Regions from separate parts of the Shewanella sp. GJ50-10 genome, predicted to be linked through region 1. Evidence: predicted binding sites of a transcription regulator. Region 1 holds the regulator's gene; the other holds the start of a gene.

Region 1 (7,353 bases):
TGGTGGGTCTTCTAACTGACCAAGCCCAGTGAACGCCATCAAGCCGCCAATCAGTAATATCAGGGTAAACATCCAACTGATAACGGTATTTTTTACAAAGTAGCCTGCTATATTCATTACACACATTCCCTTGTATCGGCTGAGCTGTTAGCGGTGATTAAGCTGTGTTGACGAATAACGCTAATTTGATTGTTATGACTCATCACTAGCCCTCCTGCAGCAATTGCACTTGCTGACCTTTTACTAACCGAGCAGCGCCTGTGGTAATGATGGTTTGACCATCTTCAAGTCCACTGGTGACTTCAATTTCATCACCGACAATCACCCCTAAAGTCACTGGCTGGTACTGAATAGAATTGTCGCTGGCGTTATAGAGCCACACACCACTTTTTTGCGAGTCAATATCACTGCCGTCTTGCATAACAACGGCTTCTATTGGCACTAAGAATTCGCGGTGATATGTGTAAGTCATGTCGCTTAAGTTAACCTTTACTTTGGCAGGCATGCCTTCAAGCACTTTGTATTTAGGGTCTAAATCTACTGCGATTGTCGCAATATAAGTGGATGTGGTTGGGTCTTTTTCAGTGTTAACTTCCAATAACCGCCCTTTAAAAGTGGTGTGCGGAAAAGCTTCAAAGCTCACGCTTAATAATCCAGGTTTCTGCCTGTCCTCTTGCTTTTTCGATACCGCAATTAACATATCAGGGATTTGCACATCGACTTCAATACGTTCAACTTTTTGGATGCTCAGTACAGACACCCCAGGCTGCACGTTCTCAAATGACTCTAGGAATACATCACTGACAATGCCTGAGAAAGGCGCTCGAAGCTCGGTATATTGCAGATTTAACTGCGCTTGACGCTCCTCAGCTTTAGCCACTAAATATTGGGCGTTCATTTGATCGTATTCAGATTGAGCCATCAACTTGCTTTCAACCAACTGTTTGCCACGCTGAGCCTGTTTAAGACTGACTTCCATTCGAGCTTGGCGATCGCTTAAAGCAATGGTGTAATCACGCTTTTCAAGTACGGCTAACAAGTCACCTTTTTGGACAACTCCGCCCTTTGTTGCAGGGATACGCTCTATTCGACCTTCAACACGAAAGGATAAATTGGTTAAATCTTGTGCCCTAGCAACACCATTAAACTCACGCATAACGTCATTGTTTGTATGGGGTAAAGTGTAAGTTTTCACTAAGGTTTTAGTCGGCTCGATATTCACGGTTCGATCGCATGCGGATAAGCTCAAAAGCCCTATCCCCACCAGCGCAATGCTATTGAATCTAGAATGCGGAATTCCTTTCATTTTATAGCCCTCGCTCTTTAATCCATTTAACTGCAGCTTGGCCATCTTTAAGCTCAGAAGCACCCGCAACCACTAACCAATCGCCATCATTTAACCCAGACATCATCCGAGTTCCCTGCAGCTTAACAGGCACCTTACTCACTCGTTGTTGTGACGGTGACCAAGTAAATACATAAGCTTGCTGGTTTTCTACCACTACTGCACCATCAGGGATTCTAGGATGCGCATCGGCGGTTCTAGCTGGGAGTTTGACTTTTACTCTAGCGGACATTCCAGGCAGGACATTCAGTTCTTCTGGCATAGGGAGCGTTAAGATAATGGTGTAACTACTAGTAGTGGGGTCGGCTACAGTATTGAGCTCTTTTAAACGTGCAGGGTACCAATGGTCGCGGCTATCAAATTTAACTTCGATGTTATCAATATCTTCTATACTTTTATCTGATTTTTGTAAAAAACCAATAAATTGCTCGGGTAACTGAAAGCTGATATCAGCAGCGGAGTCAGTACGTATTCCCATGACTTCTTCTTGAGCTTGAACAAATTCAAATTCACGCTTACTACGTTTAGATATCACCCCTTGATAGGGTGCTCTAAGCTTAGTATAAGTGACATCGGCTCTGGCTTTATCTAATGCTGCTTGTGCAATAGTGTAATCACTTTTAGCTTGGTCATAATCATTACGAGATACCACGCCCTGCTCAACCAGTGACTCATTTCGCTCAAATAACACTTTAGCCAACTCATACTGAGCTTCAGCGACTGCAAGTTGTTGCTGGTAAATGTCACTGTCTAAAATAGCTAAAATATCGCCCGGTTCAACAGGATCACCAGGCCTCACTAATATCTGTGCAATCTCACCCGCCACTCTAAAAGATAATGCTGCCTTTTCAGATGCTTTCACTTCGCCGGGCAAGAAACGCTCACGGTATTCGGTACCAACATCAACTTGAATAACTTTAACTGGTCGTGGGATCACAGTATCGGATACTTCGTTGCTATCTTCGGCAACGGCAGTATTGAGAAAAAGGCTAGAAATGACAGCGGAAATTAACACTAAAAAGAAGTAAACTGGCTGAGTTTCTTCATATTTTGTTCCATCAAAAAGTGAGCAATTAATTTGATACTAACACTCAATCACCCCTCATAATAGGTGCGGCACTACACAAAAAAGATCCAATCTGCGACATTCAACGTAATAATTCCTAACCGAAACAAGTTGAGGCAGTACTATGGAATTACGTATTTTTTATGATAGCGCTTGTCCATTGTGTAGCAACGAGATGCAGCAACTTAAAAAGCACGATCGTTTGCACAAAATTGAGCTTGCTGATTTAAACCAAGAAGGCTTCGAGCAAAAATATCCTCATATTGACCTCACCGTTGCCAATTCTATTTTGCACGCTGAAACTAATACCGGAGAGATTTTACGGGGCCTTGATGTCACTGCCAAAGCATGGGCACTAACAGGAAAACATAAATGGATACAACTGCTGAGGCTACCTTGTGTTAAACCTTTTGCCGATGTGGCATATCGTGGTTTTGCCAAAAACCGTTATAAAATATCTTACTTGTTAACCGGTCAACAACGCTGTGAAACAGGCAGTTGTAACCTCAAATAATCATGAGTAACTATAATAAGTATGAATAATCCCGTGCTAAAGCCCGTTACTTCTGCCGTTATCATTGGTTCATCTTCAGGCATTGCCAGTGCCATCCTTGATGAACTGATTCAGGATGGGCATATCGAGCAGATCATAACAGTGAGCCAAAATGAGAACTGCAAACTCAGCATAAATCACCTCGATGACATAAATCACATACATCTGCTGTCGGATTATTCAGCGCAAAGCATTGCCAGTATTTGCCAAGATTTATCATCAATTAAAGGCCATCTGGTCAAAGTGTTTATTTGTAATGGCAGGCTGCATTCTTTAAATAGAGCAGATGAAACTGCAATAAGCCCAGAAAAACGCTTAGAAGAAATTACCCCTGAATCCATGCAAGCTTTGTTTCACTCAAACACCATAGTGCCCATGCAGTGGTTGCAGCAGATAACGACTGTGGTTAATAGCAAGCAAGCTTGTATTATCAGTGTATTGAGCGCCAGAGTCGGCAGTATCAGTGATAACCAGTTAGGTGGCTGGTATAGCTATCGCGCCTCAAAAGCCGCTTTGAATATGTTGCTTAAAACCACAGCGATTGAATATGCTCGCAGAGCCAAAAACGTCAAACTGATTGCCTTTCATCCTGGTACTACCGATACCGAGCTTTCTAAACCTTTTCAAGCAAACGTACCAAAAGGGAAACTGTTTACAGCGGAGTTTGTTGCTAAAAAATTACTGATTATTCATCAACAATTAGTCTTCGATGGCAAAGCGGAGTTTTTAGATTGGCAAGGAAAAACCATTGAGTGGTAATTTGGCCAATGGATAATTGAGTAGATTGCTTAATTACAGGCACAAAAAAGCGAAGCTCAAGGCTTCGCTTTTAAAGTGAATAAACCAAGTGGCTTATTTAACGAATTCAACACCTAGGTTGATATCGCCTTTTAACGTATCAAGCATTGCATCGCGAGCATTTGCTTCAAATGCACTTACTTCGCCGTAAGCTAATACTTTTTCTACGCCGTTTTTACCTAATACTACAGGCTGCGCGAAGAATTCAGCATGTTCGCTGCCGCCATCTACGTATGCACATTCAACCACGTTCGCTTCACCTTGAAGGCCACGAACTAAAGAAAGGCCGAAACGACATGCCGCTTGACCCATTGAAAGTGTCGCACTACCGCCACCGGCTTTAGCTTCAACAACTTCAGTACCAGCATTTTGGATACGAGTTGTTAATGCAGCAACTTCTTCATCAGTAAAGCTTACGCCTTCAACTTGAGAAAGTAGTGGAAGAATCGTTACACCACTGTGGCCGCCGATAACATTGATGTTCACGTCAGCTACGTTTAAGCCTTTAAGATCAGCAATAAAGGTTTCAGAACGGATAACATCCAGTGTAGTCACACCGAATAAACGGTTCTTATCGTAAACACCTGCTTTTTTAAGAACTTCAGCAGCAATAGCAACCGTTGTGTTCACTGGGTTTGTGATCACACCGATTAATGCTTTAGGACAAGTTGCCGCTACTTTTTCAATTAGGTTACGTACGATACCAGCGTTGATGTTGAATAGATCTGAACGATCCATACCAGGCTTACGCGCAACACCTGCAGAAATAAGAACAACATCAGCGTCAACTAGCGCAGGAGTTGGATCTTCACCTGCGAAACCAGCAACTTCAACGTCTGTTGGGATGTGGCTTAAATCGACAGCGACACCTGGAGTAACAGGAGCAATGTCATAAAGAGACAACTTTGAGCCTGCTGGAAGTTGAGTTTTTAATAGTAAAGCTAGGGCCTGGCCAATACCGCCAGCAGCACCAAGTACAGCTACTTTCATAATTATCTCCGATAACGTTCTAGTGTTTGACTTCTAAATGTATGATTCGCAGTTTGTGACATAGATCATATTTATTGTGGCGTCACATTACTGCATCAGCGACATAATTTCAATTATCCCTTAGTGGAGTACGGCAATTTACTTATTCTAAGATATGTATATAAATAATCACTGATTTAAGCACTTACACTGTAAAGTGAATTTTTATTCAACAAAACAGCTTATTTCTTGACTTGTGTTGTTTATATATTCAAAATGAACCCGTTTTGTGAATATATTGTATTCATTTTAAAAATTACTAATAAGACGAAGAAAATATGCCAGCGACCAAGAATCAGGATGAACTCGTTAGAACGTTTAAGTCGATACTAAAGGAAGAGCGCTTTGGGAGCCAAAGTGAAATCGTAAACGCGCTGCAAGCGGAAGGTTTTGGCAATATCAACCAGTCAAAAGTTTCGCGTATGTTGAGTAAGTTCGGGGCTGTACGTACCCGAAATGCGAAACAAGAGATGGTGTACTGTTTACCTGCTGAATTAGGTGTTCCAACCGCAGGAAGCCCGGTCAAAAACTTAGTACTCGACGTTGACCATAACCAAGCAATGATTGTGGTTCGAACAAGCCCAGGTGCTGCACAGCTTATCGCGCGCTTGTTAGACTCAATAGGTAAACCTGAAGGAATTTTAGGTACCATTGCTGGGGATGATACGATTTTTATCTGCCCATCTAGCATTAAGACTATTGATGATACGCTTGAAACGGTTAAGTCACTGTTTAACTTTAGCGAATAGCTGTTGTAAATAATCACAGCAAGCAATACCAAGATGTTTGCGAGTATTATCCAATAAAAAAGCAATGCTTAAGCATTGCTTTTTTATGTCTCAAATTTGAGTAATGACTTGTGCCATTACAATGAGATTAGTCGTTAGCAAACTGCGCTAAAAAGTCTAACGAAGGCGCAAAGAATGATGACCCCGTTAATGCTTTAGTAAACTGCATTAAGTGATCATGATTTCCGTGACCATCGCCATGCACCATGCTGCGAAGCATTTCTTCAAAATGAGTCGGCTTGTTACAAGTAGAGATAAACATCAAACCTTGCTCTCTGAGTGAGCCAAACGGCATACTTTGACGTAAGATTTCCATTGAATTGCCATCAGCATCTTTCAAGTTAACGCGCTTGATATGGCTGGTTAAAGGCTTATCTTCTGATGCGTATTCAATATCATCTTGCTTAGTACGGCCGATAATATCTTCTTGCTTTTTCTGCGGCAGACGGTTCCATTTACTTAAGTTATGGGCATATTTTTGTACATGCACGTAACTGCCACCTTTGAATTGAATATCTTCATCAGCGACTAAAGCAACTTCTTGTCGGCTGCGCCCTTTCGGGTTTTCAGTACCGTCAACAAATCCAGTTAAGTCACGGCTATCCATAAAGCGGAAACCACGCTCTTCTTCAATCAGTTCAACCAAACCTTCGAACATTTGGCTAATTTCATTAGCAACCAAGTGCAGAATATCGTAACGGTCACAGCGAATATGCATGAATAAATCATACTCTATAGCTGGCGCGTCACGGTTGCCTTCTTGCATTGCTGGGAATGGACGTAATTGAGCTGGACGTTGCTCACCGTAAATGGTGTCCCAGTAGTTAGCACCAATTGCCACAAAGCCATTAAAAGCACTGTCGGCGTATTGATCTGATAACTCGTAAATATATTGAGCAACATTGGCTAAACAAGGGCGCAGTTGAGTTTCAACGCCGTCATTTGCATTAAACATCAAGTAGACGCTATGCAGATTCCCTTCAGCACAAACTCCTAACTGTTCACGAGGCATATTCTGTGTTTCCATGTTGGAATCAACCACCTTTAACAATAATAAGATTAAAATAGTGTAAGGTAATTGAGCAATTTAATCCTTATGCTCTATCTCAATTTTCAGTCAATTTAGACTTAGGTCACTAAAAAACCACTAACGGGTGTGCCGATATTGATAAATTGACTTTCTGACCTAAGGTCAGCGTGGTTAACTGACTTCTAACTTCGAGCGTTTGTAACCCTACTTTAACCCAATAATGACAAATTGTACCTAGAAAACGGCGTTCTAAAATTTCGCCATGTCCTTGAGCAGCAGGTTGTAAATCAATTTGTTGCGGTCTTAATAGTAACTCGCCTTGGCTATTAAGAGGATGACTAAGCTCATTTGTACTTTCAATTAAGCCTAATATTGAAGATACCTGAGTCGCACTCTTAATCGTCACGGTTATATAGTTACCCTCACCTAAAAATTCAGCCACATAACGTTCGTTAGGCTCACCATATAACTCTTCAGCTAAGCCATGTTGTACAATGCCGCCTTGTTTGAATAATGCCAATTTATCGGCAAATACAAAGGCTTCATCTTTACTGTGGGTTACAAATACTGCACTAACATTACGTTGCTTTAGGATTTGTCTGATTTCTAACATCATTTCACTGCGCACTTGCGAATCAATATTAGAAAAAGGCTCATCGAGCAATAATAATTCCGGTTGATAAGCTAACGCTCGAGCGATGGATACTCTTTGTTGCTGCCCGCCAGATAACTCATGTGGGTAAC
Region 2 (7,353 bases), 2.6 Mb from region 1:
GTCAGATGAAAACATTGACTTAGAAACTGGTGAAGTTTTCTAAACAAGTTTGGTTATAGGTTGAATCGTGGTGGTTAAGCAACATTAGTTTTATTTACATTACCCCGTTTAAACCTAGCTAAATATCAATCGCGATTGGCAACAGCCCATCGCGATTTTTTGTTTTTATCAGCATATGAAGCTGTAAAAGTAATGAAAACGTACAATTAGCGAAGTAAAAAACTAACTCACTTGGTATACGGTGATGGTCATTTATTAAATCAAGCTGCTATTAAATTAAGCAGTGAACCCACCATTTATTTAGATACTTTGCACTTTATATGTAATTAAAAAAGACAGTGTTATAGGTACTGTTATACCCATTATCGCGGAGTTTTGGCAGCTTGAGCATGGCATTAAATATCGATGCGAGCAGTTATCTGAGTCAGGCGGGTTTTATCATGTAGTTCCTGGCGAGAAAACGATCAGTTTAATTGCCAAAGTAGCCCCAATATAAGCTATTAAGTCATTTCTCATGGGATTTTCGTCAGTAAAATTGAATAGCCGATTAGCTCAATCGCTATTCAATGTAAGAAAAACGCTAATCTAAGCCGCTAGATTCTCGCACCTTCAGTTTGTTTAAGTATATAATGTTGCCAATATTCGAGCTGGTATACAGCTTCAAGATAAATAGAATTTATCCATTTAGGGCGATTTCATGTTTCAGACCACCACAGAATTAAGAAGCGCATTTTTAGCGTATTTTGGTAACAACGGACACCAAGTTGTAGATAGTAGCTCTTTAGTACCTCATAACGACCCAACGTTATTGTTTACTAACGCAGGTATGAACCAGTTTAAAGAAGCTTTTCTTGGCTTAGAAAACCGTGGTTACACACGTGCGACAACGTCACAACGTTGTGTTCGTGCTGGTGGTAAACATAATGATTTAGACAATGTGGGTTATACCGCTCGTCACCATACTTTTTTCGAAATGCTAGGTAACTTCAGCTTTGGCGATTACTTCAAAGAAGAAGCGATTTCTTATGCGTGGAACTTCTTAACCCAAACACTGAAATTACCAACAGAAAAATTATGCGTCACTATTTACGATACTGATGATGAAGCATTTGAAATCTGGAATAAGAAAATCGGTGTAGCCGCAGAGAATATTATCCGTATTGGCGACAATAAAGGCGCACCATACGCTTCAGATAACTTCTGGCAAATGGGTGATACAGGTCCTTGTGGGCCATGTTCTGAAATCTTTTATGATCATGGTGAGCACATTTGGGGCGGACGTCCTGGTACTCCTGAAGAAGATGGTGACCGTTTCATTGAAATCTGGAACATCGTATTTATGCAGTACAACCGTCAAGCAGACGGTGAAATGAAGCCGCTACCAAAGCCTTCTGTGGATACAGGTATGGGTATTGAGCGTATTGCTGCCATTATGCAAGGCGTACACTCAAACTACGAAATCGATATTTTCCAAGCGTTAATCAAAAAAGCGGCTGAGATCATTGGCGTAGAAGATTTAGAGAATAAATCATTACGTGTAATTGCCGATCACATTCGTTCTTGTTCTTTCCTTATCGCTGATGGTGTTATGCCATCGAATGAAGGCCGTGGTTATGTTCTGCGTCGTATCATTCGCCGTGCAGTTCGTCACGGGAACAAGCTTGGTGCCAACGACACTTTCTTCTATAAGTTACTTCCAACACTGATTGAAGTGATGGGCGATGCAGGTAAAGGTCTTGTTGAAGCGCAAGCAATAATTGAAAAATCATTAAAAGCAGAAGAAGAGCAATTTGCTAGAACGCTAGAACGTGGTTTAGGTATTTTAGATGCCGCATTAAACGAATTAAGCACTAAGGTACTTGATGGCGAAACAGCGTTCAAACTATACGACACTTATGGTTTCCCTGTGGATTTAACTGCAGATGTTTGTCGTGAGCGTGATATTACCGTTGATGAAGCAGGTTTCGAAACAGCAATGGCTGAACAAAGAAGCCGTGCACAAGCAGCTGGTAACTTTGGTACTGATTATAATAGTGGCTTGAAAATCGAAGGTGAGACTGAATTCTGTGGTTATACCGAATTAAATGGTCAAGGTGCTGTAACTGCAATCTACGTTGAAGGTGTTGCTGTAGAGTCACTTTCCGCAGGACAAGAGGCTGTTATCGTACTAGATAACACGCCGTTTTATGCAGAATCAGGCGGCCAGGTTGGTGATAAAGGTCAACTGACAATTGATGAGAATGTATTCGAAGTTGCCGATACTCAAATATTTGGTCAAGCTTTTGGTCATGAAGGTAAGCTGACTGCAGGTACTTTATCTGTTGGTCAAACCGTTACGGCAGAAGTGGATAAGAAATTACGTCACCGCACGCAATTAAACCACTCTGTGACCCATTTACTGCATTCTGCTTTACGCAATGTATTGGGAACCCATGTGAATCAAAAAGGTTCTTTGGTTAACCCTGAACGTTTACGTTTTGACTTTGCTCATTTTGAAGCTGTTACCGCTGCAGAACTTAAGCAAGTTGAAGATATGGTAAATACGCAAATTCGTCGTAATCATCAGTTAAAAACTGCGGTTATGGGAATTGATGAAGCCAAAGAGCAGGGCGCAATGGCCTTGTTTGGTGAAAAGTACGACAGTGAAGTACGTGTCGTCACTATGGGTGATTTCTCTATTGAGCTATGTGGTGGTACTCACGTAGGTCGTACTGGTGATATTGGTTTATTCAAAATTACTTCTGAAGGTGGTATTGCTGCTGGTATTCGTCGTATTGAAGCCGTTACAGGTGCTGCTGCAATGGCATATGTTGCTGAACAACAAGCGCAACTTGATAAAGCGGCGTCGTTATTAAAGTCTGATTCTGCTTCAGTGGTTGTTAAGCTAAAAGCGCAGCTTGATAAAGTGAAACAACTTGAAAAAGAAATGTCGCAGTTAAAAGATAAGCTAGCTGCTGCTGCAAGTGCAGATATCGCTGGCGAAGCGATTGAACTGAACGGCGTCAAAGTATTAGTTAAAAAGCTTGAGGGTGTTGATCCTAAATCATTACGTGGCCTTCAAGATGAGCTGAAGCAAAAGCTTAACTCGGCAATTATCGTATTAGGTATAGCTAACGAAGGTAAAGTGAACTTAATTGCCGGTGTGAGTAAAGATTTAGTCGGTAAAGTTAAAGCGGGCGAGCTAGTCGCAATGGTTGCACAACAGGTAGGCGGTAAGGGCGGTGGGCGTCCTGATATGGCTCAAGCTGGTGGTACTGAACCAGAGAAACTAGATGATGCTTTAGCATTAGTTCAACCATGGTTAAACGAACGCTTAAGCTAATTAAAAATAGGTAAAAGCTTTAAAGCGATATAATGAAACACTGATTGATGAAATAACTAAGTTAAGCTCTATTAATGAAATACCATTAATAAAGTGATTTAAGCTACGTTATTTCATCAGCAGTGAAAGTCTATCGTTTTATGGCTTGAGGGATTGTTGAAGGTTTGGCATAGTGTAATTCTAAGTATAAATATCGATGTTGATTAACGAGTTATGAGACATTGTTTTTTCTTAAAATCTGGTTCAAAGCACTGTAAATTAATTTAGTACAGCTTTTTATGCTTTTTTGTTTATGAAAGCATCAACTTGTTTTGAATGTTCTGTTTTAGCTTTGTCTAAAGAATGGTCTGCAAATGTTAACAGCTTGATGCAAGTAGACCTGTAAATTGCCAAATTTTGTTGATTTTCGATTTTTTACGCTAAAAAGCTTAAAAATTTTATTGATTTAGTGTCGTCACTAATGATTTGTATTAAGCTAACACTATTAAAACGCGCATATTACGGATAGAAGCTGGTGTATGCTGATTGGACTAAAGGAGCAATCGAATGCTGATTTTGACTCGCCGTGTAGGCGAAACATTAATGATAGGTGATGAAGTTACTGTTACTGTACTAGGTGTTAAAGGTAACCAAGTACGTATCGGTGTGAATGCACCTAAAGAAGTATCAGTTCACCGTGAAGAAATTTACCAACGTATCCAGTCTGAAAAATCTGGAAACACTTCACCAGAAGGTGGCAATTTCTGATAAATCAGAATTGTGAAGCGTTATACCATTAAAGCCAGTGTCAGCTGGCTTTTTTGTGCCCCCAATTTGATATTTTAGTTTATGCCTGTTCACTACTTTCATAGTACAGTTTTGCACTCTTAACCCCTTAAGTTATCTTTCTCGGTAGGTTTTCAACGCTTATATTTTTACGTTTTAAATAACAGCCTCACTCACTAATAATGATGCCTGTTATGGCTGTTTCAATACTCTTTCAATTGTGAATCTCATTTGTGGTTTGTGTATAAATCAAATAATCACCAAAAGTTGATTTAAAATTTAGAACAAGCCGTTTTCCGATGAGGGTTAAATCTAGATTCAATTGTTTTAATCGTAAAACACAAAAATCGGCACAGTGAATTGACAATATTTGTGGCTTAAGTCGGCAATATGATTAAAAACAGTTCAAATGAATATATGTTTCTGAAAAAGGGTTTGACTTATTTTCTTCAAACAGTAATATACCGCCCAAGAAACGGAGAGGTGGCCGAGTGGCCGAAGGCGCTCCCCTGCTAAGGGAGTATGGGCTTTAACTCCCATCGAGGGTTCGAATCCCTCCCTCTCCGCCATTTCTTAAAAAATAGTAAGCGATGCGGATGTAGCTCAGCTGGATAGAGTACCTGGCTACGAACCAGGCGGTCGGAGGTTCGAATCCTCCCATCCGCACCATTGCTATTTTTGTGTTTGAATTATTTAATGAGCGGATGTAGCTCAGCTGGATAGAGTACCTGGCTACGAACCAGGCGGTCGGAGGTTCGAATCCTCCCATCCGCACCATTAAATCATTCAAAAGCTTTACCATTTTATATATGCGGATGTAGCTCAGCTGGATAGAGTACCTGGCTACGAACCAGGCGGTCGGAGGTTCGAATCCTCCCATCCGCACCATATAAAATTCATACCAAATTATGCGGATGTAGCTCAGCTGGATAGAGTACCTGGCTACGAACCAGGCGGTCGGAGGTTCGAATCCTCCCATCCGCACCATAATTCGGAGAGGTGGCCGAGTGGCCGAAGGCGCTCCCCTGCTAAGGGAGTATGGGCTTTAACTCCCATCGAGGGTTCGAATCCCTCCCTCTCCGCCATTATTTGCATATATTGAATATGCAACTAAGCTCAATTAGCACTGAGTATGAAGTGATAGTAAAAAATTTGCGGATGTAGCTCAGCTGGATAGAGTACCTGGCTACGAACCAGGCGGTCGGAGGTTCGAATCCTCCCATCCGCACCATGATCAAGAAAATACCCTGTAGTTTACTACAGGGTATTTTTTTGCCTGAAATTCACTCATTCTAGATCTTATTTAGAATTCGCCTCAATACTTATCTGTTGCAACCACGCCTTATATACAAGTCGTTCTGACTGAATACGCTTTAGGTTTCCGCACTAGTAAATGAAGAGCATTAAGAGAGACTCAGTGCCATTCATCATAGTGAGCAGAATACTTCACTAGTTTTAATTCCCTTTAGACTATTTATTTCATATTTAGTCATTTTCAAGTGATAAAAATGGCATATTTATGCTTTTCGGCATTACTGCACAGGTTTGGGGCGCTTGGCTGTTCTTATTCTTGATATCTCTTTTTATAGCTAAATCGTCATGATCTTGTCATTTTTTGATTAAAACCTACAAAATTGAATAATTCTCAGTAATACCTTAGTTATTTTGTTGAATTGTCACATAGTGAGGTCGAATATTATTATTTTTGGTCTGACCAATTTACAAGGTGTTGGATTAATTGTTATAGATTAGTTATATTTTTCGTCGATGAAGAATTTAATATAACCAAACCTATTAGTTTAAGCTCTTTTATATAATCTGAAATTGGTTAATATGGACTGAATAATTATTCTAAGTAGCGTTAATCCAATACTTGATGCTTAAAAATGGTGCATCGTTTATTGAGCTAAAAGGCTTCATCGGCTTTACGCAATTAAAATGGATCCTATGTGCAATCGCTGATTGAACATTAAGACAAGAGAGGATGTATGACTTCAATATCTGAGCAGTTATTTAACGCCCTAGGCGTGATGATAATGGGGATGAGCTTAGTATTCATATTTTTAAGTATGCTAATTGTCGGTATTAAAATCGTCGCCAGATTATGTAAGTCAGAGAATCAACCTGCCGTTGCTCATGTGCCAGCACCTGCCGCAGCATCAGCAACACTTGATCCTAAGTTAATAGCAGCAATTACTTCTGCTATTCATCAGTATCGTGCAAAAGATTAAAGTTTAGGAGTTTTTATGAGCAAGCCTTTAGCGTTAACAGATGTAGTATTACGAGACGCCCATCAGTCTATTTTGGCAACCCGCCTTCGTTTAGACGATATGTTACCTATCGCTCCTTTACTGGATAAAGTTGGTTTTTGGTCTTTAGAGTCATGGGGTGGTGCAACGTTCGATTCTTGTATTCGTTATTTAGGCGAAGATCCTTGGGATCGTATTCGCGAACTTAAAAAAGTTATGCCAAATACACCACAGCAAATGTTATTGCGTGGTCAGAATTTATTAGGTTACCGCCACTACGCTGATGACGTAGTGACGCGTTTTGTCGAACGCGCCCACACAAACGGTGTTGACGTGTTCCGTGTGTTTGACGCCATGAACGATGTACGTAATCTCGAAACCGCAGTTAAAGCAGTTAAACAGGTTGGTGGTCATGCACAAGGTACGATTTCATTTACTACTAGCCCAGTTCACACGGTTGATACTTGGGTTTCAATGGCTAAAAATCTTGAAGATTTAGGTTGCGATTCGCTTTGTATTAAAGATATGGCTGGCTTACTTAAGCCAATGGAAGCCTACGACCTTATTAGCCGTTTAAAGTCGCAAACTGATTTAACTGTGTCTATGCATTGTCATGCGACAACAGGCTTGAGCACTGCAACTTACCAAAAAGCCATTGAGGCAGGTATTGATGTGCTTGATACTGCGATTTCATCTATGAGCCAAACCTATGGCCACTCAGCCACTGAGACGCTGGTAGCAATGGCAGAAGATAATGGCCGTTCTACTGGCTATGACATGGCAACGCTTGAAGAGATTGCTGCTTACTTCAGAGAAGTACGTAAAAAGTATGCTCGTTTTGAAGGCGCACTAAAGGGTATTGATTCACGTATTCTTCGCGCTCAAGTTCCTGGCGGCATGTTAACTAACATGGAAAACCAACTAAAAGAGCAGGGCGCTGCAGATAAAATGGATGCCGTGCTTGAAGAAATCCCACGTGTTCGTGAAGATTTAGGTTTTTTACCTCTAGTGACTCCA

What was found. The regulator ArgR, encoded in region 1, controls arginine synthesis, uptake and breakdown. The targets are predictions, from matches to a motif close to ANTGAATANNTATTCANT.
Region 2: a site for ArgR is predicted at 5,925-5,942, ahead of AC0L4E_RS13850 (OadG family transporter subunit). Genes of this name have one in related genera too.

Annotation. Positions count from the first base shown of each region.
Region 1 covers NZ_JBVVSS010000001.1:697,006-704,358, reverse strand. The annotation lists gene AC0L4E_RS02840 (efflux RND transporter permease subunit) at 1-117, opposite strand, end outside; gene AC0L4E_RS02835 (efflux RND transporter periplasmic adaptor subunit) at 206-1,306, opposite strand; gene AC0L4E_RS02830 (efflux RND transporter periplasmic adaptor subunit) at 1,308-2,360, opposite strand; gene AC0L4E_RS02825 (thiol-disulfide oxidoreductase DCC family protein) at 2,536-2,925, shown strand; gene AC0L4E_RS02820 (SDR family NAD(P)-dependent oxidoreductase) at 2,959-3,723, shown strand; gene mdh (malate dehydrogenase) at 3,817-4,752, opposite strand; gene argR (transcriptional regulator ArgR) at 5,070-5,540, shown strand; gene AC0L4E_RS02805 (Dyp-type peroxidase) at 5,668-6,606, opposite strand; gene AC0L4E_RS02800 (ABC transporter ATP-binding protein) at 6,716-7,353, opposite strand, start outside.
Region 2 covers NZ_JBVVSS010000001.1:3,283,856-3,291,208, reverse strand. The annotation lists gene recA (recombinase RecA) at 1-43, shown strand, start outside; gene alaS (alanine--tRNA ligase) at 698-3,322, shown strand; gene csrA (carbon storage regulator CsrA) at 3,869-4,069, shown strand; tRNA gene AC0L4E_RS13885 (tRNA-Ser) at 4,565-4,656, shown strand; tRNA gene AC0L4E_RS13880 (tRNA-Arg) at 4,680-4,756, shown strand; tRNA gene AC0L4E_RS13875 (tRNA-Arg) at 4,788-4,864, shown strand; tRNA gene AC0L4E_RS13870 (tRNA-Arg) at 4,899-4,975, shown strand; tRNA gene AC0L4E_RS13865 (tRNA-Arg) at 4,998-5,074, shown strand; tRNA gene AC0L4E_RS13860 (tRNA-Ser) at 5,081-5,172, shown strand; tRNA gene AC0L4E_RS13855 (tRNA-Arg) at 5,242-5,318, shown strand; gene AC0L4E_RS13850 (OadG family transporter subunit) at 6,076-6,318, shown strand; gene oadA (sodium-extruding oxaloacetate decarboxylase subunit alpha) at 6,334-7,353, shown strand, end outside.